DNA from 4 places in the Martinezella sp. CNPSo 3890 genome. Region 1 is predicted to be linked to each of the others. Evidence: predicted binding sites of a transcription regulator. Region 1 holds the regulator's gene; each other region holds the start of a gene.

What was found. The regulator PhoB, encoded in region 1, activates phosphate uptake and scavenging genes when phosphate is short. The targets are predictions, from matches to a motif close to TGTCATNNANCTGTCAT.
Region 2: a site for PhoB is predicted at 3,584-3,600, ahead of phnC (phosphonate ABC transporter ATP-binding protein). Genes of this name have one in related genera too.
Region 3: a site for PhoB is predicted at 2,812-2,828, ahead of AC13RC_RS24630 (DUF2794 domain-containing protein). Genes of this name have one in related genera too.
Region 4: a site for PhoB is predicted at 2,620-2,636, ahead of AC13RC_RS06300 (Orn/Lys/Arg family decarboxylase). Genes of this name have one in related genera too.

Annotation. Positions count from the first base shown of each region.
Region 1 is NZ_JBXSOR010000001.1:23,070-29,061, forward strand. It holds gene pstC (phosphate ABC transporter permease subunit PstC) at 1-377, shown strand, start outside; gene pstA (phosphate ABC transporter permease PstA) at 374-1,708, shown strand; gene pstB (phosphate ABC transporter ATP-binding protein PstB) at 1,724-2,539, shown strand; gene phoU (phosphate signaling complex protein PhoU) at 2,590-3,303, shown strand; gene phoB (phosphate regulon transcriptional regulator PhoB) at 3,335-4,018, shown strand; gene AC13RC_RS00150 (GcrA family cell cycle regulator) at 4,108-4,635, opposite strand; gene AC13RC_RS00155 (aspartate aminotransferase family protein) at 5,060-5,992, shown strand, end outside.
Region 2 is NZ_JBXSOR010000007.1:226,601-232,592, forward strand. It holds gene AC13RC_RS18765 (alpha-D-ribose 1-methylphosphonate 5-phosphate C-P-lyase PhnJ) at 1-763, shown strand, start outside; gene phnK (phosphonate C-P lyase system protein PhnK) at 760-1,536, shown strand; gene phnL (phosphonate C-P lyase system protein PhnL) at 1,546-2,253, shown strand; gene AC13RC_RS18780 (DapH/DapD/GlmU-related protein) at 2,250-2,867, shown strand; gene AC13RC_RS18785 (pyridoxamine 5'-phosphate oxidase family protein) at 2,958-3,512, shown strand; gene phnC (phosphonate ABC transporter ATP-binding protein) at 3,737-4,591, shown strand; gene phnD (phosphonate ABC transporter substrate-binding protein) at 4,687-5,598, shown strand; gene phnE (phosphonate ABC transporter, permease protein PhnE) at 5,682-5,992, shown strand, end outside.
Region 3 is NZ_JBXSOR010000012.1:198,304-204,295, reverse strand. It holds gene acnA (aconitate hydratase AcnA) at 1-1,519, shown strand, start outside; gene AC13RC_RS24635 (DUF1223 domain-containing protein) at 1,776-2,519, shown strand; gene AC13RC_RS24630 (DUF2794 domain-containing protein) at 2,850-3,251, shown strand; gene AC13RC_RS24625 (GNAT family N-acetyltransferase) at 3,735-4,292, opposite strand; gene AC13RC_RS24620 (Bax inhibitor-1/YccA family protein) at 4,411-5,151, opposite strand; gene AC13RC_RS24615 (ABC transporter permease) at 5,347-5,992, opposite strand, start outside.
Region 4 is NZ_JBXSOR010000002.1:19,547-25,538, forward strand. It holds gene AC13RC_RS06295 (GNAT family N-acetyltransferase) at 1-195, opposite strand, end outside; gene AC13RC_RS06300 (Orn/Lys/Arg family decarboxylase) at 218-2,575, opposite strand; gene AC13RC_RS06305 (NCS2 family permease) at 2,742-4,094, opposite strand; gene AC13RC_RS06310 (adenine deaminase) at 4,142-5,920, opposite strand; gene AC13RC_RS06315 (LacI family DNA-binding transcriptional regulator) at 5,910-5,992, opposite strand, start outside.

The sequences.
Region 1 (5,992 bases):
TGGCTGTGCCGCGCTCGCTGCGCGACGGCTCGCTCGGGCTTGGCGCCACGCGGTCGGAAACGGTCAAGCGTGTTCTGCTGCCGGCCGCTCTTCCCGGCATCGTCGGCGCGCTGCTGATGACCGCGTCGCGGGCGATCGGCGAAACCATGATCGTGGTGCTGGCCGCAGGCGTTGCCGCGCGCATGCAGCTCGATCCCTTCGAACCGATGACGACGGTCACGGTGAAGATCGTCAATCAGCTGACCGGCGATCTGGAGTTCACTTCGCCGCAGACGCTTGTCGCCTTCGCCCTCGGCATCACGCTGTTCTGCCTGACGCTGTGCCTCAACGTCTATGCGCTCTACATCGTCCGTCGATACAGGGAGCAATACGAATGAGCGGCGTCGTGTCCTCCTCCCAGCTCAACATGCCGCGCGGTCTGACGCCGGGTGCGTCTGTGCACCGAGATATCGGCATTAAGCGGCGCTATGCGGCCGAACGTCGCTTTCGCGCCTATGGGATGACCGCCGTCATCTTCGGTCTCGTCTTCCTTATCATCCTGGTCTCGACCGTGGTCCGCACAGGCTATACCGCCTTTGTCCAGACTTCGATCACCTTGCCGATCGAATTCACCGAGAAGGTAATCGACCAGACGGGTAAGCGCATGAACGATCCGAAGGTGCTGATCGCTGCCAATTACCCCGTACTGGTGCGCGATGCGTTGGTGAAAGCGCTTGGCATCGATCCGGCCAATCGCACGCTTGTGCGCGAGGCGATGGCGATGGTGTCGGACAGCGCCAGGATCGTGTTGCGCGACAGAGTCGTTGCCAACCCCTCGATCATCGGGACGACACAGAACGTCACATTCCTGGCCAGCGCCAACATCGATTCCGCCAACAAGGGGCAGATCGATCTGACCGTCAGCGAGAAGGATCGCAAGATTTCCGACCGCCAGGTCGCATGGATGAAGCAACTCAGCGAAAGCGGCGCGCTTCACAAGGCCTTCAACAGCGGTCTCTTTCTGTCGGGCAATTCGAGCCGGCCGGAAGCCGCCGGGCTTGGTGTCGCGCTGATCGGCTCGCTCTACCTAATGCTGACCGTTCTCGTACTTGCCTTGCCGGTCGGCGTTGCTGCCTCGATCTATCTGGAAGAGTTCGCACCGAAGAACCGGCTGACGGATCTGATCGAGGTCAACATCAACAATCTCGCTGCCGTTCCCTCGATCGTCTTTGGCCTGCTGGGTCTCTCGGTCTTCATCAACATGATGGGGCTGCCGCGCTCGGCATCGCTGGTCGGCGGTCTCGTGCTGAGTCTGATGACGCTGCCGATGATCATCATCGCCACGCGCTCCGCCTTGCGTGCCGTGCCGCCGTCGATCCGTAGCGCAGCGCTCGGTCTTGGCGCATCGCGCATGCAGATGGTCTTCCATCATGTTCTGCCGCTCGCGATGCCTGGCATTCTGACCGGCACGATCCTCGGGCTTGCCCATGCGCTCGGCGAGACCGCGCCGCTTCTTCTGATCGGCATGGTCGCCTTCGTCGCCAATTATCCGACATCGCCGCTCGATCCTTCGACGGCGCTGCCGGTGCAGATCTACATGTGGGCGAGCGAAGCCGAGCGTGCCTTTGTCGAAAGGACGTCTGGTGCCATCATCGTGCTCCTCTTCTTCCTCGTCGCGATGAACATCGGCGCCATCTTGCTGCGCCGTCGTTTCGAGCGGCGCTGGTAAAGGAGGGCGCACGAAATGAACATGATGACGGAAGCTGCCAGCGAAAGAGCCTTGGCCAAGAAGATGACCACGATCCCCTACAAGATGATCGGCCAGGACGTTTCTGTGTTCTACGGCGACAAGCGAGCGCTCTTCGACGTCAATCTGAAGATCCGCGCCAATACGGTGACGGCTCTGATCGGCCCATCCGGCTGCGGCAAGTCCACCTTCCTGCGCTGCCTCAACCGCATGAACGATACCATCGAGACCTGCCGCGTCACCGGCAAGATCACGCTCGACGATCAGGATGTCTACGACGACAGCATCGATGTCGTGGAATTGCGCGCCCGCGTCGGCATGGTCTTCCAGAAGCCCAACCCGTTTCCGAAGTCGATCTACGAGAACGTCGCCTACGGCCCGCGCATCCATGGCCTGCATCGCTCAAAGGCCGATCTCGAGCATATCGTCGAAACCAGTCTGCAGAAGGCCGGTCTATGGGGTGAGGTGAAGGATCGGCTCCATGACGCCGGCACGAGCCTGTCGGGCGGCCAGCAGCAGCGCCTCTGCATCGCGCGCGCCGTCGCGGTCAGCCCCGAGGTGATCCTGATGGACGAGCCGTGCTCGGCGCTCGATCCGATCGCAACCGCCAAGGTCGAGGATCTCATCCACGAGCTTCGGGAGAATTTCACCATCGTCATCGTGACGCATTCCATGCAGCAGGCCGCCCGCGTCTCGCAGCGTACCGCAATGTTCCATCTCGGCCACCTGGTCGAGGAGAACGACACCGATAAGATGTTCACCAATCCCGACGATTTCCGCACGCAGGATTACATCATGGGCCGTTTTGGTTGATGATGGCAGGCGCGCGGCTCCTTTCACACAGTTCACTTGAGGATAGAAAAATGGTCTCCACTCACATTCTCTCTGCCTATGACGAAGACCTGAAGTTTCTGACGCGCCGCATTGCCGAAATGGGCGGCCTGGCCGAGCAGATGGTTAGCGACAGCGTACGCGCTCTCGTCAACAGCGACGCGGCCCTGGCCCAGAAGGTCATCTCCGACGACGTCGTTCTCGACCATGCCGAGCGCGAAGTTGGTGACAAGGCGATCGTCACCATCGCTCGTCGTCAGCCGATGGCAGCGGACCTGCGCGAAATCATGGGCTCGATCCGCATCGCCTCCGATCTGGAGCGCGTCGGTGATCTCGGCAAGAATACCGCAAAGCGCGTCATCGCCGTTCAGGGCACGGGCGTGCCGCGTCGTCTCGCTCGTGGCATCGAACACCTCTCCGAACTGGCACTGAGCCAGCTCAAGGAAGTTCTTGATGTCTACGCCACCCGCTCGCCGGACAAGGCCGTGTCGATCCGCGAACGCGACGAGGAAATCGACGCCATGTACACCTCGCTCTTCCGCGAGATGCTGACCTACATGATGGAAGATCCGCGCAACATCACCACCTGCACGCATCTTCTCTTCTGCGCCAAGAACATCGAGCGCATCGGCGACCATGCCACCAACATCGCCGAGACGATCTATTACATGGCGACCGGTGCTCAGCCGGAAGGCGAGCGCCCGAAGGACGATACCGCCAACACCGTCGGCGCAGTGACGGAATAATCTGGAAGCGAAGAAAGGAGACCATAGGCGCATGGTTCCGAGAGTTGCTGTTGTAGAAGACGAGGAAGCGCTTAGCGTTCTGCTGCGCTACAATCTTGAGGCCGAAGGCTTCGAGGTCGACACCATCCTCAGAGGCGATGAGGCCGAGCTGCGTCTCCAGGAGCGCATCCCCGATCTCCTGATCCTCGACTGGATGCTCCCCGGCGTGTCCGGCATCGAGCTCTGCCGCCGGCTGCGTATGCGGCCGGAGACGGAGCGCCTGCCGATCATCATGCTGACGGCCCGCGGCGAGGAAAGCGAGCGCGTGCGCGGACTTTCGACCGGCGCGGACGATTACGTCGTCAAGCCGTTCTCGACGCCGGAGCTGATGGCCCGCGTCAAGGCGATGCTGCGGCGCGCCCGCCCGGAGGTTCTCTCCACGGTGCTGCGTTGCGGCGATATCGAGCTGGACCGCGAAACCCATCGCGTCCACCGCAAGAGCCGCGAAGTCCGGCTGGGGCCGACAGAATTCCGCCTGCTGGAGTTCCTGATGTCTTCGCCAGGCCGCGTCTTCTCGCGTTCGCAGCTGCTCGATGGCGTATGGGGGCACGATATCTACGTCGATGAACGCACTGTCGACGTCCATGTCGGCCGTCTGCGCAAGGCGCTCAATTTCTCCAATATGCAGGATGTCATCCGCACCGTTCGCGGCGCGGGCTATTCCATGGAAGCCTGAGCGGCTTGCCGCTCGGGTGTTACTAAATAGCGGCGGAAATAGAAAAACGGGCCTCGAGGGGCCCGTTTCTCTTTGTCTTGCGGTAACTTTCAGCCGTTGTTGCGGCGGCGGTCATGCACTGGCTGGTAGGCCATGCGCTGATGATAGGTGCAGTAGGGCGACGAATCCGGGCTGTCATTGCCGCAGAAGTGGAAGTCGTCCTTCAGCGGGTCCCCGACCGGCCATTTGCAGGTGCGTTCCGTCAGCTCCGTCAGGCCGAGGCGGCGGGAGATCGGAACGACGACGTTCGATGCCGGGCGATACTGAATTTCATTGACGGAATCGATCTCGATCTCTTCCTTCAGCATGGTTGCGCCCTGCTGGCGGGCGACCACGGTGCGGGTAGCGACGCGCGAGCCGTAGGTCGTTGCGCGAGGAGCCGCGGCACTGCGCTTTGGCGTGCGCGTCGCGGTTGCCGTGCCGCCGGCCTTCGCTCGGCCAGGAAGGTTCAGGCGGTGCACCTTGCCGATAACGGCATTACGGCTCACGCCACCGAGCTGCGCAGCGATCTGGCTGGCGCTCAACCCTTCGGACCATAGCTTTTTCAGCTTCTCGACGCGTTCGTCTGTCCAATTCATGCCCTGTCTCCGCTGTCGCGTTTCCGATGGCAGAATCCCTCACCATTGCCTCGCATGGGAACGAGGCGCGAAACGCTCTAAAATTGTGGTGACTAGTTCCGCCGCATGCAGTCTAGCAATTGCTTTTTAACCTAGTGTGAGGCTGACTCCGTGACAAGAGTCGCGGGAATCTTGAGGAATCGATTTCGAGGTTTTCCCCAACTTGCTGTCCGGGCGTGGCATTTCTGCCATAGGCGCCGCCCAACCCATCTCTTTTGCCGGCAAGCGCTTTCTCGCAACTGCTAAAACGCCAGTTTTGTTGACATCGCGGTGCAAAACATCAATAGTGCCCAGGCCGCCGCAAGGCGGCATTTTTGATTTTTTCGGACCCGTTTCATCAAATCGAAGCGATCGGTCCTTAAAGTTGTGATCAGGAGATATGGCCATGGCCGAGACCACGCCGCTTTATGACACCTATATGCGCGCTCCGTTACGGTTCGAGCGAGGCGAGGGCGTCTGGCTGGTCACCGAAAATGGCGAGCGCTACCTCGATTTCGCAGCCGGCGTCGCGGTCAACTCGCTCGGTCACGCCCATCCTCATCTCGTCGCCGAATTGAAGGCCCAGGCCGACAAGGTCTGGCACCTGTCGAACCTCTACGAGGTGCCAGGTCAGGAGAAGCTGTCGAAGCGGCTGACGGAAGCGACCTTCGCCGACAAGGTATTCTTCACCAATTCGGGCGCCGAGGCGCTGGAATGCGCCATCAAGACGGCGCGGCGCTATCAATTCGCCAAGGGGCATCCCGAAAAGTTCCACATCATCACCTTCGAGGGCGCCTTCCACGGCCGCACCATCGCGACCATCGCCGCAGGCGGCCAGGAGAAGTATATCGAGGGCTTCGGACCCAAGGCACCGGGTTTCGATCAGGTACAATTCGGCGATCTCGATGCCGTGCGCGCCGCCATCACGGATGCGACGGCCGGAATCCTGATCGAGCCGGTCCAGGGCGAGGGCGGCATCCGTCCGGCCACCAACGAATTCCTGCGCGGGCTGCGTGAGATCTGCGACGAACATGGCCTGCTGCTGATCCTCGACGAAGTACAGTGTGGCGTCGGCCGCACTGGCAAGCTCTTCGCCTATGAATGGGCCGGCATCAAGCCTGATATCATGGCTGTCGCCAAGGGCATCGGCGGCGGTTTCCCGCTCGGTGCATGCCTTGCGACGGCAGAAGCCGCCTCAGGCATGAAGGCGGGCACGCACGGCTCGACCTATGGCGGCAATCCGCTTGCTATGGCGGTCGGAAATGCCGTTCTCGATATCGTGCTTGCCGAAGGCTTCCTGCAGCATGTGCGCGATGTCTCGCTGGTCTTCCGCCAGGGG
Region 2 (5,992 bases), on a different contig from region 1:
GCCTTACGGCTGGGGCACTGGCGGCGTACAGCTGACGGCGGCGATCATCGGCCCGCAGGATGTGCTGAAGGTCATCGACCAGGGGGCCGACGACACGACGAACGCCGTCTCCATCCGCGCCTTCTTCCAGAAGGTCGCCAATGTCGCTGTCACCACCCGCACGGAAGAGGCGACCATCATCCAGACGCGCCACCGCATTCCGGAAGCCAAACTCGGGCCGAACCAGGTGCTCGTCTATCAGGTGCCGATCCCGGAGCCGTTGCGCTTCCTGGAGCCTCGCGAGACCGAGACGCGCAAGATGCATGCGCTTGAGGAATATGGCCTCATGCATGTGAAGCTCTATGAGGATATCGCCCGCAACGGACGCATTGCCACCACCTACGCCTATCCGGTCAAGGTCGCCGGCCGCTACGTGATGGACCCATCGCCGACGCCGAAGTTCGACAATCCGAAAATGCACCTCTCGGATGCGCTGCAGCTCTTCGGCGCCGGCCGCGAGAAGCGCATCTATGCCGTGCCGCCCTATACCGAAGTGGTCAGCCTGGATTTCGAGGATCATCCCTTCGAAGTGCAGCGCTTCGACAAGCCTTGCGCTCTCTGCGGCGCCGAGCAGGTCTATCTTGACGAGGTGATCCTCGACGACAAGGGCGGCCGCATGTTCGTCTGCTCCGATACCGATTTCTGCGAGGATCGCCGCGCCCACGGCCATGCCGGGCCTATGCTGGCGTCAAATGGGCTCGCATCCAAGGAGGCTGCCGAATGAGTGACTCACCCCTTCTCAAGGTCAAGGACGTCTCGAAATTCTACGGCAGCCGCATCGGTTGCCGCGATGTGTCCTTCGAGCTCTGGCCCGGCGAAGTGCTCGCCATCGTCGGCGAATCCGGCTCCGGCAAGACGACGCTGCTCAACTGCATCTCCACCCGGCTGCTGCCGACGACGGGCAGTGTCGAATACCACATGCGCGACGAGACCTATCGCGATCTTTTCCGTATGAACGAGGCCGAGCGCCGCTTTCTGATGCGCACCGACTGGGGCTTCGTGCATCAGAACCCGGCCGATGGCCTGCGCATGACGGTCTCGGCCGGCGCCAATGTCGGCGAGCGGCTGATGGCGATCGGCAACCGCCACTATGGCAACATCCGCAACACCGCCATCGACTGGCTGGAGCGGGTCGAGATCGATGCCGACCGTATCGACGACCAGCCCCGCGCCTTCTCCGGCGGCATGCGCCAGCGCCTGCAGATCGCCCGCAACCTGGTGACCGGACCTCGCCTCGTCTTCATGGATGAGCCGACCGGCGGTCTTGACGTCTCGGTGCAGGCCCGCCTGCTCGATCTGGTCCGCGGCCTCGTCAACGATCTCGGCCTCTCCGCCATCATCGTAACCCACGATCTCGCGGTCGCCCGTCTCCTGTCGCATCGCATCATGGTGATGAAGGACGGCCAGGTGATCGAGCACGGTCTCACCGACCGCGTGCTCGACGATCCGCGCGAACCCTATACGCAACTGCTGGTCTCTTCGATCCTGCAGGTCTGAGGAAGAAACATGGCAACCCCACTCGTCGTTTCCGAAGTCTTCAAAAGCTTCACCATGCATCTGCGCGACGGCATTCGCCTGCCTGTTGTCGCCGATGTCTCCTTTTCCGTCGCTTCGGGCGAATGCGTCGTGCTCGGCGGCCCGTCGGGTATCGGCAAGAGCTCGCTCTTGAAAATGATCTATGGCAATTATGCCGTCGACAGCGGCCAGATCCTTGTCACGCACAAGGGCAGGATCGTCGATCTTGCGACAGCCGATCCGCGTACCGTGCTCGACGTCCGCCGCCAGACCATGGGCTATGTCAGCCAGTTCCTGCGCACCGTGCCGCGTGTTGCTGCCATCGACGTCGTCGCCGAGCCGCTGCTCGCTCGCGGTGTGAGCGTGACCGATGCCCGCGACAGGGCAGCGGAACTGCTCGCACGGCTGAACCTGCCCAGGGAACTCTGGCAGCTGCCGCCCGCCACCTTTTCCGGCGGCGAGCAGCAGCGCGTCAACATCGCCCGCGGCTTCATCACCGATCACGCCATCCTGCTGCTGGACGAGCCCACAGCGTCGCTCGACGCCCGTAACCGGGCCGTCGTCGTCGACATGATCGAGCAGAAGAAGGAGGCCGGCGTCGCCCTTCTCGGCATCTTCCATGACGAGGAAGTGCGCGAAGCCGTCGGCAGCCGCATTCTCGATGTCTCGCAGTTCTCGCCGCGGAAGGCCGCCGCATGAGCCGCAAATTGGGCGAACCACCCTTCATCAGCCCCTCGGCCAGCGTCAACAATTCGACGCTCGGCCGCTATACCGAAGTCTCCGACCGCTGCCGCATCGATGAAGTCGAGATCGGCGACTATTCCTATATCATGCAGGACGGTGCGGTCTGGTGCGCGACGATCGGCAAGTTCGTGAACATTGCCGCCGCCGTGCGCATCAATGCCACCAACCATCCGACATGGCGCGCGACCCTGCACCACTTCACCTATCGCGCCGCCGACTACTGGCCGGATGCCGATATGGAGACGGATTTCTTCACCTGGCGGCGCGACCACCGGGTTGTGATCGGCCATGACGTCTGGATCGGGCATGGTGCGACCGTGCTGCCCGGCGTGACAGTCGGCAATGGTGCCGTCATCGGAGCCGGCGCCGTCGTTTCCAAGGACGTTGCTCCCTACACCATCGTCGGCGGTGTGCCGGCCAAGCTGATCCGCGAGCGTTTCACGTCCGAGGTCGGCGCGCGCATGGACAAGCTTTCATGGTGGGATTGGGATCACGATCGCCTGCGCACAGCGCTTGCGGATTTCCGCGCCCTTTCGGCGGAGGAATTTCTGGATCGCTACGAAGCCTGAGAACGGTTTCCACCCTCATCGGACTTGCAAGGCGCTGACAAGCGATCCAGCTTAGCCGGTCCTTTCAATGCGGGATCGAGAGGAGTTTTCATGGCAAAGCAGTTTTCCAGCATCGACGATCGGCTGCGCGATTTCATCGCGCGGCAACACATCTTCTTCACGGCATCCGCAACATCGGATTCCCGTGTCAATGTTTCGCCCCGCGAGACACAGTGCCTGCGCATCATCTCTCCGAACACCGCCATCTATCTCGACCGCACCGGCAGTGGCAACGAGACCGCTGCGCATATGAAGGCCGACGGACGGCTGACGATCATGTTCTGCGCCGTCGAAGGGCCGCCGATGATCTTGCGCCTCTATGGCCGCGGCCGGATCATCCATCGATCGACACCCGAATATCGCGAATTGCTGCACGATCACTATGAGGGCGAAGAACCGCTCGGCGCACGGCAGATCGTATGGCTGGACTTCGATCTCGTACAAACGTCCTGTGGTTTCGGCGTACCGCTCTTCAGCTATGAAGGCGAACGGCCGAGCCTGGACCAATGGGCGAAAGCCAAGGGTCCCGACGGCATCGAGGAATACCGGCGCGAGAAGAACAGCTTCAGCATAGACGGTCTGCCGACCGGCATGTTTGACGGCTAAACTTAAAGGAAAGCTCTCAGCCGGCTAATCTTGCAAAATCGCCGGGAATTGTAACAGCAGTTACACAAAACTGACATTGGAGCTTCATGAAGCGGGACTAATCGGTTGCCTTGTGGTTGGCGCCAGCCCCCTCGAAACTCCTTTCGAGACAGGGGCACGCGCCCGTTCTTAGCACCGGTACCGCTGAAATTTCTGCAGCCCGGGAGCCGCGAAAGGGAAGCACTATGTTCGAACTCAGGAATGTCTCACGCCGGTTTGGTAACAAGCTCGCCGTCGATTCCGTGACTTTGGACATACCGCAGGGACAGATGGTCGGCGTCATCGGCCGTTCGGGCGCCGGCAAGTCCACCTTGCTGCGCATGATCAACCGCCTGGCCGATCCGAGCTCCGGTTCCATCCATTTCGCCGGCACCGAAGTCTCCAAGCTGACCGGTCGTGCACTGCGCAGCTGGCAGCGCGATTGCGCCATGATCTTCCAGCAGTTCAATCTGGTGCCGCGCCTCGACGTGCTCACCAACGTCATGCTCGGCCGCCTCAACCATCGTTCGACGATGCTGAGTCTCCTTTCGGTCTTCACCCGCGAGGAGCGCATCGAGGCGATTGCGGCGCTGGAGCGCCTCGGCATCGAGCAGACGGCACTGCAGATGGCGGGCACGCTTTCCGGCGGCCAGCAGCAACGTGTTGCCATCGCCCGTGCCCTGATGCAGCAGCCGAAGATGATGCTGGCCGACGAGCCGATCGCCTCGCTCGATCCGCTGAACGCCAAGATCGTCATGGATGCGCTGCGCGATATCAATGAGCGTGAAGGCATCACCGTCATCACCAATCTGCATACGCTGGATACGGCGCGCAACTATTGCGAACGCATCGTCGGCATGGCGGCCGGCAAGGTGGTGTTCGACGGCAAGCCGACCGATCTGACGGCAGCGGCCGTCAAGGAAATCTACGGCACCGACAAGGACGGCGCCGGCATCGACGAGACCATGACGTCGACATCGATCAACATTGCCGATCCGGCCGTGCAAGCCGCGGCGACTGAATCTGCCGGCCCGCAACCGCTGGCACTGGCCGGTCTCTGAGAGGGACGGCCGGGATCGAAGGCCCGCGTCAAGGGCGCATTTCTTCTATCAGACCGAAGACATCCGGGGACACCGGTTAATCAGGAGACGAACCCATGTTGAAGAAAGCACTCTTTGCCGCTACGGCGCTTGTTGCGCTCGCAGTCGGCGCTGCTGCCAACGCAGCAGACCTCAAGGAATTGCGCATCGGTATTCTCGGCGGCGAAAACGAAGCCGACCGCCTGCGCAACTATGCCTGCCTTTCCGACCACCTGAAGAAGGAATTCGGTTTCGAGAAGGTTTCGCTGTTCCCGGCCGCCGATTATAACGGCGTTATCCAGGGCCTGCTCGGCGGCACGCTCGACTTCGCCGAACTCGGCGCTTCCGGCTACGCAGCCGTCGCCATCAAGGACCCGAAGGCCGTTACCCCGATCCTGACGACGCAACAGACCGACGGTTCGACCGGCTACTACTCGATCGGCCTCGCTCTCAAGTCCTCCGGCATCAAGACGATTATGGACGCCAAGGGTAAGAAGCTCGGCTACGCCGACCCGGACTCCACCTCGGGCTACCTCGTTCCGCTGACGCAGATTCCGAAGACCACCGGCATGCCGAACGACAAGTTCTTCGGCTCGACCCAGTTTAACGGCGGCCATGAGAACAACCTGCTCGCCGCCTACGACGGCAAGGTCGATGTTGCTGTCGACGACTCCTCGGGCGTTGGCGATTTCAAGGACGGCTTCACCTCCGGTACCTTCCGCAAGGAAGTCGACAAGGGCGCCGTAGATCCGAACAAGCTCGTCGAAGTCTGGCGTTCGCCGCTGATCCCGAACGGCCCGCTCGTCGTTCGCAACGCTCTCGGCACCGAATGGCAGACGAAGCTGACGGACTTCTTCATGAAGCTTCCGACGGCTGACGCCAAGTGCTTCAACGCCATCGAAGGCGGCGACTTCAAGGGCTACGTCAAGGTTACTCCGGACTTCTACAACGCCGTCATCGACGTTCGTAAGGCTGCCATCGGCGGCTGATCCGCATTCCTATAATTGGGCGGCCGGCAACGGCCGCCCTTTTGCTATTCACACCCCTTTGCGATTCACAAGGGCAGGATTTCATGACGATCGCCGATACGCACCCGAACATGCAGAGCGCGCCACAGAGCGCCAAGGAGATCGGCGACGCCTGGAGCAAGATGGTGGCCAAGCGCCGCTTCTACACCGGCATCGGTCTCGTGATCCTGCTCGTCGCCTTCGTCAGCTCGGTGCGCTTCGCCGACGAAAACAACGCCGGGCATTTCTTTGACCGCCTGCCGCATCTCTTCGATTTCCTGAGCTGGCTCATTCCGAAGGACTGGGCCGACGTCTACCGCGCGCTCTTCGACCTGCCGAGCCCGAACGGGGCCAATGGCGCCGGCGGCGAGGAATT
Region 3 (5,992 bases), on a different contig from region 1:
AAACATCGCTTCCGGCTTCGCAACCTCGCTCGAAACCGAATACAAGAAGCCGGGCCAGCTCTCCAACCGCTATGCGGTCGAAGGTACGGATTTCGACATCGGCCATGGCGACGTTGCCATCGCTGCCATCACCTCCTGCACCAATACCTCCAACCCGTCGGTGCTGATCGCTGCTGGCCTTCTGGCCCGTAACGCCGTTGCCAAGGGCCTGAAGAGCAAGCCGTGGGTCAAGACCTCGCTGGCTCCTGGATCTCAGGTCGTCGGCGAATATCTCGCCAAGTCCGGCCTGCAGGCCGATCTCGACAAGCTCGGCTTCAACCTGGTCGGCTTCGGCTGCACCACCTGCATCGGCAATTCCGGCCCGCTGCCGGCGCCGATCTCGAAGACGATCAACGACAAGGGCCTGATCGTTGCCGGTGTCCTCTCCGGTAACCGCAACTTCGAAGGCCGCATCTCGCCCGACGTCCAGGCGAACTATCTCGCTTCGCCGCCGCTCGTCGTCGCCTACGCGCTCGCAGGCTCGGTGCAGCTCGACCTGACGAAGGAGCCGATCGGCGAAGACCAGAACGGCAAGCCGGTCTATCTGAAGGACATCTGGCCGACCTCGCACGAGGTTCAGGAGTTCATCCAGAAGTACGTCACCCGCGAGCTTTATGAAACCAAGTATGCCGACGTCTTCAAGGGCGACGCCAACTGGCAGGCCGTGCAGGTTCCTCCGGGCCAGACCTATGCGTGGGACGACAATTCGACCTACGTGCAGAACCCGCCCTACTTCGTGGGCATGGGCAAGAAGGGCGCCGGCGTTTCCGACATCAAGGGCGCGCGCGTTCTCGGCCTCTTCGGCGACAAGATCACCACCGACCATATTTCTCCGGCCGGTTCGATCAAGGCGGCCTCGCCGGCCGGTTCCTACCTCCTCGGTCATGGCGTCGGCGTTGCCGACTTCAACCAGTACGGCACGCGCCGCGGTAACCATGAAGTCATGATGCGCGGCACGTTTGCCAACATCCGCATCCGCAACCACATGCTCGGCCCGAACGGCAAGGAAGGTGGCTACACCATCCATTATCCGTCCAAGGAAGAGACGTCGATTTACGATGCGGCCATGCAGTACAAGGCCGAGGGCGTTCCGCTCGTCATCTTCGCAGGCGTCGAATACGGCAACGGCTCTTCGCGCGACTGGGCTGCCAAGGGCACGAACCTGCTCGGCGTGCGCGCCGTCATCGCCCAGTCCTTCGAGCGCATCCACCGTTCGAACCTCGTCGGCATGGGCGTCATCCCGTTCGTCTTCGAGGAAGGCACCACCTGGGCAAGCCTCGGCCTGAAGGGCGACGAACTCGTGACGATCGAAGGCCTGGAGAACATCAAGCCGCGCGAGCGCAAGATCGCCAAGATCACCTATGGCGACGGTTCGGTGAAGGATGTTCCGATCATCTGCCGTATCGATACGCTGGATGAGGTCATCTACGTCAACAACGGCGGCATCCTGCAAACCGTTCTGCGCGATCTCGCTGCCTGATAGGCATTAAACGCTGTTATGGGAGGCCGCCGGAAAACTCTTCCGGCGGCCTCTTGTTTTTCACGGTGATGTGTACTGCGAGACTTCTGCTCACTCCGGCCTCACCCCATCGTGACTTTGCGTCATCGCGTTAAACTATTATCTCTTGTTTCAGATTTTTCGGGCTTGATGTGGCCTGGTCGCCCCAAGAAGCGCGAGTTTTGCAGAGCCCGTGTAGGCAGACGGCGCTCGAGATTGGATGCAGAGGTAAGATAGAATGCGCCTTCGATTTTTGGCTCCACTTCTGGCAGGCATTGGGCTCGCAAGTTCGCTGCATGCGCAGGAGGCTCCGAAGATCAAGGGCGTCGTCGAACTCTTCACCTCGCAGGGTTGCGCTTCCTGTCCTCCCGCCGATGCTGCCTTCCGTAAGCTGATCCGCCAGGGCAATGTCGTGGCGCTCGCCTATCACGTCGATTACTGGAACTATCTCGGCTGGAACGACACGATGGCATCCAAGGACAATACGGCGCGCCAATATGCCTATGCCCGCACGATGGGGCGCAGCGGCGTCTATACGCCGCAGGCGATCGTCAATGGCAGGGATCACATGAACGGTGCCGATCTCGATGCCATCAACGTCAAACTTGATGATTTTCAGCGTCTTGGCGAGGGGCTGACGGTTCCGGTGAATGCCGCCATGAAGGGCGACGAGCTCGAGATCAAGATCGGCGCTGGGCAGGGCAAGGCGAATGTCGTTGCCGTCTATTTCGATAAGGAACAGATGGTGGCACCGAAGGGCGGCGAAAATACCGGCCAGCAGATTGCCTATATGCACGCGGTATCCGATGTCGAAACAGTCGGCATGTGGGACGGCAAGGCCATGAGCCTAGTGCTGCCGTCTACCGTGCTGGATAAGGCTGGCCGGCGAGGCCTTGCGATTCTGCTGCAGTCGTCGACATCTTCAGGCGATCCGGCTGCCATTCTCGGGGCGACTGTTCTGACGGTAGGCTCGGACGGCTGAACGATTTTTCCAGCTTTGCCGGAGGTCTTCCATTTTGAGCTGATGCTAAAAGGGGTCCCTATTTTGGCTGGCGCCAAAAAGGGGGTGCCCGGCGAGGACGCATTCGGGGCTGGGGTTTAATCGATGCGCCCCGGCCGGGCTGTTTGACGCGGCGGCGCCAAACGGCTGCCTATACTTCCTGTAAATTGGGCGTCGTTTTGTCTGAAATGCGGCGTTGACGAGGTGCTTTCACAGCCGGGAAAGAAATTGTGAGCCGTCAGCCGTCTTGCAATTTGATGCGGCTGAGGCAAACTGTCATTCTCCTGTCATGAGATAGCCCCTGGGGGATTGATGACTGATCAGCCGGATTTGAGACACGGTGAAAGCCGTTCCGTCGATACCAATTCATCCGTCGTCGTTGATCTCAGAGAATACAAACAGAGCAAGGACCCGCTGCCGGTGACCTTTCATCGCCGGGAGCTGGATGCGATTCTCTGGATCTATGGCCGCATGGTCGGCGAGGGCGAGTGGCGCGACTACGCCATCGACCATTTGAAGGACAAGGCGGTTTTCTCCGTCTTCAAACGCTCCGGCGAAATGCCGCTCTTCCGCATCGAAAAGAATCCGAAGCTTTCAGCCAAGCAGGGCGCCTTCTCAGTCGTCAATACCAACGGCATGATCTTGAAACGCGGTCATGAGCTGAGCCAAGTGTTGAAGGTTTTCGACAAGCAGCTGAAGCTGGTGGAGAAGTAGTTTCTCGTCATTGGCTGTGTGCTGGCTGATAGTGCCACACCCCCTCTGTCCCTATCGGGACATCTCCCCCACAAGGGGGAGATTGGTAATTTGGAGCAGCCTCTTCGCCTCATGGTACATCGAGTCTGCCGAAATCACGCCTTATTGTCTGCGATAGGCGAGCGGCAAACTCCCAGCTATCCCCCCCTTGTGGCAGGGCTATCGCATATGAGCGGGAGATCGCCGCCGTCCCCTTCTCCCTAGCGGGGAGAAGGTGCCGCCAGGCGGATGAGGGGGTGCCCGCCAAGACCACAAAAATCCATGAATTCAAATCGATAACCCCCTCATCCGACCCTTCGGGCCACCTTCTCCCCAAGGGGAGAAGGAGCTTATGGTGCTCGTCCGCCTCCATATGCGATAGCCCTGCCCTTTGTGGGGGAGATGTCACGAAGTGACAGAGGGGGGTATCACAGGCTCCGCGGACTCATAGGGCCGATACTGACACTACCCCCCAAACAGCGTCCCCGGATAAACCGATGGATCCGGATCGCTCTCCGCGCCGTCCCCGAGCGCCTTCTGCATCAGCATGGTATCCAGCCATCGGCCATGCTTGTAGCCGGTACCCTTGAGTAGCCCCACTTCGGCAAAGCCTGCCGCGCGATGTACGGCGATGGAGGCGGGGTGGGCGCCGCCGATGACGGCGATCATCTGGCGGAAGCCGAGCGTCTGGCAGTTTTCCACCAGGGCATGGAGCAGCAGTCTGCCGATGCCGCGCCCGCGCGCCTCGGGCGCCAGATAGATCGAATCTTCCACCATCCAGCGATAGGCCGGCCGCGTGCGGAACGCGGAGGCATAGGCATAGCCGAGGAATGCGCCGGTCTCGTCTTCGGCGACCAGATAGGGATAGCCCTTGTCACGAATTGCCTCGAACCTGGCCGCCATTTCCTCCTGGTTCGGCGGCGTGATTTCGTAGCTTGCCGTGCCGTTCAGGACGGCATCTCTGTAGGTGGCGGTGATGTGGGGAAGGTCGTCTAAGGTTGCACTGCGGAGGCTGACGGACATTGTTTCTATTGCCTGATCTGCGAATTTGCGACGGTTGCCATAAAATCGCAGCGCTTGTGCCCAGGCAAATAAAAAAGGCGGCCGAAGCCGCCTTTTCGTGTCTCATTTCATGCTGCAATTAACGGCGGTTACCGAGGAACTGCAGCAGGAACATGAACAGGTTGATGAAGTCGAGGTAGAGCGACAGGGCGCCCATGATCGCCTTGCGGCCGGCCACGGTCACGTCGTCGGCTTCGTAGTACATTTCCTTGATCCGCTGCGTATCGTAGGCGGTGAGGCCTGCGAAGATCAGGACGCCGATCACGGAGATGGCGAACTGCAGCGCGGACGAAGCCAGGAAGATGTTGACGAGCGTCGCAATGATCAGGCCGAAGAGACCCATCATCAGGAACGAACCCATCGCCGACAGGTCACGCTTGGCCGTGTAGCCGTAGAGCGACAGCGCGCCAAAGGAGGCGGCGGTCACGAAGAAGGTCTGCACGACGCTCTGGCCGGTGTAGATGATGAAGATCGACGACAGCGACAGGCCCACCAGCGCGGCGTAGACCCAGAAGGTCGTCGTCGCGGCGGCCACGCTCATGCGGTTGATCCTGAAGCTCAGGAAGAAGACCATCGCCAGCGGGGCGAGAATGACCACCCACTTCAGCGGGCTCAGATAGATCGCCTGGCCGAAGGCCGTGATCTGTCCGTTTGCGAAAGCGAGCGAGAAGGAGAGATAGGCGGCAACACCCGTGATCGCCAGACCCAGCGCCATCAGGTTATAGACCTTGAGCATGTAGGCTCGAAGGCCCTCGTCTATCATCGCACCGGATTGCGCACCGCTCTGCGCCCGGTTTTGGTAATTGCGAAAGTCAGCCATGTTTTCCTCTTTCAAGCTCCGATTTGATTACGGTGTCGGGTCTTTCAAGGCCCAGGCGCCGCTGCGGAGCTCAGCATGCCTGCACAGAATATGAGGCTTTCGGGCCTCATACACAAGGGTCTAGCAGTCGGGCCTGCGTTAAATCGATGTAATATCGAGCCGTTTTGCCGGCTTCCGGTTCGTCTCCGTAACGAATCAGAGTTCGCGTAGAACAGGCGCTGCTTTCTGCCCGAGAATCCGCCAAGTACCGATCAAGCCTATACCGACCGTCAAAATCAGCGCGATAACCAGCGTGGAGAAAGCGACATCGGGCAGGAAGGCAGAAGGGAGCCGCATGATACGGCTGACGATGTACCAGGCGGATGCGGAGCCGGCGATCAGCGCGAAGATGGCGGTTGCGGCGCCCAGGATCAGATATTCGTAGCTGAAGGCACGGATCAATGTTGCCCGCGTCGCGCCGAGCGTCTTGAGGATGACGGCGTCATGCGTGCGGGCGCGGTTGCCGGCCGCGAGTGCACCGGCCAGCACCAGCACCGAGGCGATGAGTGCGACAGAGGCGGCCGAACGAATGGCCGTCGCCAGCTGTCCCACGAGCGTGTTGACGACATCGAGCGCATCCTTGACGCGGACGCTTGTGATGGTCGGATAGGTATTGGTGACTTTCCTCAGGATCGCCGCTTCCTGTTCCGAGGTGGCGGAAGTGTCGGTCAGGGTCGCGAGCCAGGCGTGCGGAGCGCCCCTGAAGGTGTTGGGCGAGAAGATCATCACGAAATTGATCGACAGCGATTGCCATTGAACCTTGCGGAAGCTGGCGATCCTGGCGGTGACGTTGCGGCCAAGC
Region 4 (5,992 bases), on a different contig from region 1:
GATCGCGACGACATGCGGAAAGCGGCGGTCCTTCAAATTCTTGCGCCGTTCGCGCAGATCGTCCGGCTGCGGCGTGTCGCTATCATCGACCCCGGCTTCGACCCCGCGGTGAATATGACGGCGATAGATAGCCAGCATGGCATCGACGTCGCTCTCCCGGGATGGGCGAACGATGATTGTTTTATCCTGCTTCATGTCCGAACCTGAATTTCCAAGCCTATTCCGCGACAACGTAGGTATAGAGCCGGATTTTGCCGGATGCATCGATCTCGCGATAGAGGCCCTGGATCTCCACCTCGAAGCCGGGGAAGGTGTTGAAGCAGGTTTCGAACATTTTGAGATAGTCGATCATGGGCTTTGCCTGTTCCGTCAGGCGCTCGCCGGGCACGATGGTTGCAATCCCCGGGGGATAGACGACGAAGGGTGTCGTCGCGATGCGGCCGGCAATGGCGTCGATCGGCAGATAGTCGACATCGTTGCGCACCAGGCAGCGCGCGGCATCGTGCGGCGACATGGCGATCGGCGGCAGGTGTTCTGCGGAAAATTGCTTCGTCTGCAGGGCGCTGACATCGGCCTGACGAAAGAAATTGTGCATGTCAGCGCAAAGATCCCGCAGGCGCACGCCCGCATAGCGGCCGGGACGGCGGCGATAGAATTCCGGAATGGCCTCTTCCAGCAGCGCGTTGTCGTCATGAAGCTTTTTAAAGGCGACAAGGCCGCTGATCAGGGTGCCGGCCTTGCTGGCTTCGACACCGGGTGTGAGCAGGAAGAGCAGCGAATTGAGGTCGTTCTTTTCCGCGACGATCCGGTTTTCGCGCAGATATTGCGCAACGATGGGCGCTGGAATGCCGTGGTCCGTATATTTTCCAGTCGCTCGATCAAAGCCGGGGGTAAGCAGGGTGAGCTTGTTCGGGTCCGTCATGGCGAAACCCGGCTCCATGCCGGAAAAGCCGTGCCATGCCGCATCGGGTGTCAGGTGCCAGAAGGCGGGATTGGTGGCGAGTTGATCGGTCGCGACGCTCTCCCAAGGCACATCGTGCACAGCGCCGGGGCTTGCCACATCAGGAATCGCGACCCGATCCGGCACGAAGGGCTCGAAGAACCAGCGGCGTTCGGGACGATGTTCCTTCTCCTCGAATTCGCGCCGTACGGCGCGGATTTTCTTGCGCAGTTCGATGCCGAGGCGGATCGTGTCGTCCCAAAGCACTTCGCCCGAACGGCCCTTCATCATCTGCGCGCCGACGTCGAGCGAGGCAAACAACGGATAGAAGGGCGAGGTCGAGGCGTGCTGCATGAAGCTTTCGTTGAAGCGACGGTGTTCCACGCGGCGTTTCTGGCCGGTGATGTGCCTATCCTTCATGTGGATCTGCGAGGCCTGCGAAAAGCTTGCGAGTTGCTTGTGGGTCGACTGCGTGGCGATGATCCCGGGTGCATCGGGGCCGAGGTCCGAAAGGCCCATGGCAAAGCGCCCGGCATAAAGCGGGTGAAACTTCATGAAGCCCGCCCATGCCTCGTCGAAAAGGATGTAGTCGCACAGATGTCCGATGCGCTTGAGGATCATCTCGGCATTGTGGATGGTGCCGTCATAGGTGCATTGCTCCACGACCGCGACGCGGAACGGACGCGGCTTCTTGTAGGCTTCCGGATCTTTTACCAGCGGATGGGTGCGAATGCGCTCGCGCAGCGCGTCCTCGTCCATGGTGGCGAAATCCATCGGACCGATCAGGCCATAGAGATTGCGTCTGGTCGGCAGGTAGATCGGAATGCCGCCCGAGATCATTAGCGCGCCGTGATGGGCGGCCTTGTGGTTGTTGCGATCGAACAGCACGAGATCGCCGTCGGTGACGAGGGCCGAGAGCGCGACCTTGTTGGACGTGGAGGTGCCGTTCAGCACGAAATAGGTCTTTTCGGCGCCGAAGATCTTGGCCGCCTCCTTCTGCGCGGCGAGAGCCGGTCCCTCGTGGGTCAGAAGGTCGCCGAGATCGAGCACGGAGTTGTCGAGGTCGTCGCGGAACACCGCTTCGCCGAGATGCTCCATGAAGACCCGGCCGATGGGGCTGCGGCTGTAGAAGATGCCGCCATTGTGCCCGGGGCAGGTCCAGAGATGATTGCCCTCTTCGGCATAATCGACGAGCGCGCCGAAGAACGGCGTCTTCAGCGTCTCGGCATATTGCTTCAGCCGGCTGATGAGGCTTTTCGCGATGAAGGCGGGCGTTTCCTCGGAGAGGAAGACGTAGCCGTCGATGAAATCGAGGACTTCGACCGGCACATCCTCGAAGCGCTTGCGGCGGATCAGGAGGATGATCGGGAATTCCAGGCCGCGCCGGCGCATGAGGTTGATGAGGGCGGCCGTCTTGCCTTCGAGGCCCTTCTTGCCCCAGTCCACCAGCATGCAGCCGATGGCCGCGTCGGTCTGCACGGCGATCTCGGCATCTTCGAGATTGCGCGCGCGCACCACCTCGAAACCTGAGCGTTCGATCTCCTCGACGATCTGATTATAGCGGGCGCCTTCCAGGTCCTCATTGTCGAAGGTTGGCGTTGCGAACAGAAAGTTGAAACGTCTGAAATAATCCATGTCGATACCCGCTCTTGATCTGGGATGAGGTGTCGGCGCATTTCATGACATGGATGTGACAGAATAGAGGACGTCCCAAACCGTATTGATGGCCACCGCCGGTCACGTCGCCAGCCCGCCGTTTCATGCCGGATCGCGGGTGCACAACTTATGGATTTGTGGCCGCTCAGTGAGCGGCCACGGTCCAGAAATAATAGGCAAGCGGGATGGCGAGAAGATACATGCCGATAGACACCTGCCTTGCTTCTCCCGATAAGACCTTGACGATGACGTAGAACAGCAGTCCTCCGGCGATGCCGGTTCCAAAGCTGTTGGAGACCAGGGTCAGAAGGACCATCATCAGGGCAGAGAGACCGTCGGAGAAATTCTCCAGGTCGACACGCTTCAGCGCGCTGAACATCGACATGCCGACGAGGATCAGGGCGGGTGCCGTGGCGGCTGCCGGGATCATCAGCGCGATCGGCGTAAAAAGCAAAGTGAGCGCGAAAAGGGCTGCGGTTGCAAGTGAAGCAAAACCGGTGCGTCCGCCGGCTTCCGCGCCTGTCGCGCTCTCGACCAGCGCCGTGGCGGAGGGAATGCCGAGCAGCGGACTGATCGTGGCGGCAATCGAATCGACGAGGAACGGCTTGCCCAGGTCCGCCATGTTGCCTTCCTCATCGACCAGGCCGGCCTTGGCGCCAACGGCGAGCGTCGTGCCCAGGGTCGAGAAGAATTCGGATGCGAAGAAGGCGAAGAGATAGGGGAAATATTCGATCTTCAGCGCACCAAGGAAATCGAGCTGAAGGCCGATCTCAGAGATGCTGTGCGGCGCTCCGAAGAATGCGGCGGGCACCTTGGTCACGCCGAGCGGAATGCCGAGCAGCGTGCTGCCCAGGATCGCCCAGAGGATCGGCCCCGGCACTTTGCGCCCGCGCAGGAAGACGGCGAGGAAGATGCCGAAGACGGCAATGATCGCCTGTCCCGAGTTGAACGAACCGAGCATGAGCGCGTGGCTCTTGGCGTTGACATCGACGAGACCTGCATTCTTGAAGCCGAGAAGCGCGATGAACAATCCGATCGCCGCACCCAGTCCGAGCTTGATCTGGGCCGGAACCATGCGGGCAATGACCTGGCGTACACCGAGGACGGTCAGCAGAACGAAGACGACACTCGACCAGAAGGAGATGGCAAGGCCAGTCTGCCAGGGAATATGCTCCACGGCTGCCATCGTCGGCCCCACCAGAACCGAGCCGCCGATGCCCGGCCCCACCACGAAGGGCATATTGGCATAAAGCGCCATGAACAGGGTCGCGCCGATGATGACGAGAATGGTTGCCGTCGTTGCGGCGGCGCGGTCGATGCCACCGGCGGAAAGCAGGGAAGGGATCACGACGAGGAGATAGGCCGCTGCCAGGAAGGACGTCATCCCGGCAATGATTTCCGTCTTCGTATTGGTCTTACGCTCGCCCATGCGAAAATAGGTCTTCCACCGCGGCTCTGACGTATCACCCGGCTGCCCGACATTCGTAGTTGAGGTCATTGTCTATATCTCCTAAGTCGGCAGATGCCGCCGTTTGGCTGGTGACCTCAATTTTGGCTTGAAGCCAGAAGCGGTCTGATGTCCTGGGTGGTTCCGTCGGTCAGCCCGAGATCGGTGACGTGCGGGCCGGGGTTACAGGCAAGGCTTGCTCCGACGACCGCCTTGAAGGTGCGAATGGGTGGCATCCAGTCGGCGATTGCATCGGCTGCGGCACGCAGCCTGGCGAAGTCGACGGCCACGTCCTTTGCGGGTGCATCCGACAGCAAGCCGCAGACGGGCAGGGCGAGCAGGGCTGTGACCTTGCCGCCGGCCGCCGTTGCCATGCCGCCGCCCGCTTCGATGACGGCATTGGCCGCCGCCGCCATATCCGCGGGGTTCCGGCCGAAGACGGTGAGGTTATGACTGTCATGCGATATCGTCGTCGCAAGCGCGCCGCTCCAGTGACCCCAGTCTTCGAGAATGCCGATGACGGGTGTCGACTCTTTTCTTCCGTGGCGGTGAATAACAGCCATCAGCAGCATATTGTCAGGCACAACGAGCTTGTCATTTTCGACTTTGACGGTTGCCTCTCCCCATTTCGTGAATCGCGGGCTGACAATCGTGTTGACGCGAGCATCAGTCATGCCCGGCAGCTCGATCTCGAAATCGGTAGCAGAAAGCCTTCCGACCTCCACAGTGTCGCGATAGGCCTCCGAGGGCGTGCACTCGCTGGCTCCAATGAGGCCGCCGCTTCTTGCGACCTCACGTCCAGATGCGAAGACGAGGTCGACCGCGATCTTTTCGAGATCGGAGAGGATGACGATGTCGGCGCGGCGGCCGGGTGCCACCAATCCCAGATCATAGCGGTCCAGCCACATGGCGGCGTTGAGCGTGGCGGCGCGGATGGCATCGACCGGCTTCATTCCATAGCCGATCAGACGCCTGAGAACGGACGACATTGCTCCCTCATTCACGAGGTCGTCGGGAAAAACGTCATCGGTGCAGATCGTCAGCGTTTGCGGCAGATGCGGCAGCTTTTTCAGCATGTCGACGACGCCGGGCAGAACATAGTCATGGGAGCCGCGCAACTCGATGGTAAGGCCCGCCCGCAATTTCGCCAGCAAGTCCTCGGCCGAGGTGAGCTCGTGATCGGATTGAATCCCCGCGGAGGCAAAGGCCTGCAATTCCGCACCTTCCAGTCCGCGGGCATGGCCGCAGACGCGCTTGCCGCTCGCAAGTCCGGCCTCAAGGATGCCGCGCATCGGCTCGCTGCGCTCAAGGACCCCTCGCATGTTCATCACTTCGGCGACACCGGAAATCTCCGGCCAGCTGAGCATGGTTGTCATTTCGCCTGAGCGGAATTCCGCACCGGCAAGCTCAAGGCCGGGTGCCGAGGGGACGCAGGATGGCGCCAGGGTCAGGAAGCGCAGCGGCAATTGCCGTGTTTCTTCGAGCGCCCACCGAATACCGTCGAGGCCAGCGACGTTGCCGATTTCATGCGGGTCCCAGCAGACCGTCGTCGTGCCCTGGGGAACAACCGTTTCGGCGTATCGCCTTGGCGTCACCATCGAGCTTTCGACGTGCATATGCGTGTCGATAAATCCGGGCGCGATGAAGCGTCCTAAAGCGTCGATGGTCTGCTTGGCGTCCTTCCTTGTCCCCAAGGCATGGACGCTTGCGATCAAGGGGCCGACAAGGCCGATATCGGCCGGCCTCATTTCCGAGGTCGCGACATCGACGAGCGTTCCGCCGGCAATCAGCACATCGAACGGCTCAAGGCCCAATGCCGCCCGGACGGCGCGGTCGCGCAGCTCGGATGAATGGAGGTCGTGGGGTTCATTCGGCATGTCTGCCTCCCTTGGCAAAGGCGGACGGGCGCGCGGTGGATTGCCGCAAGACGAGTTCCGTCGGGAATATTC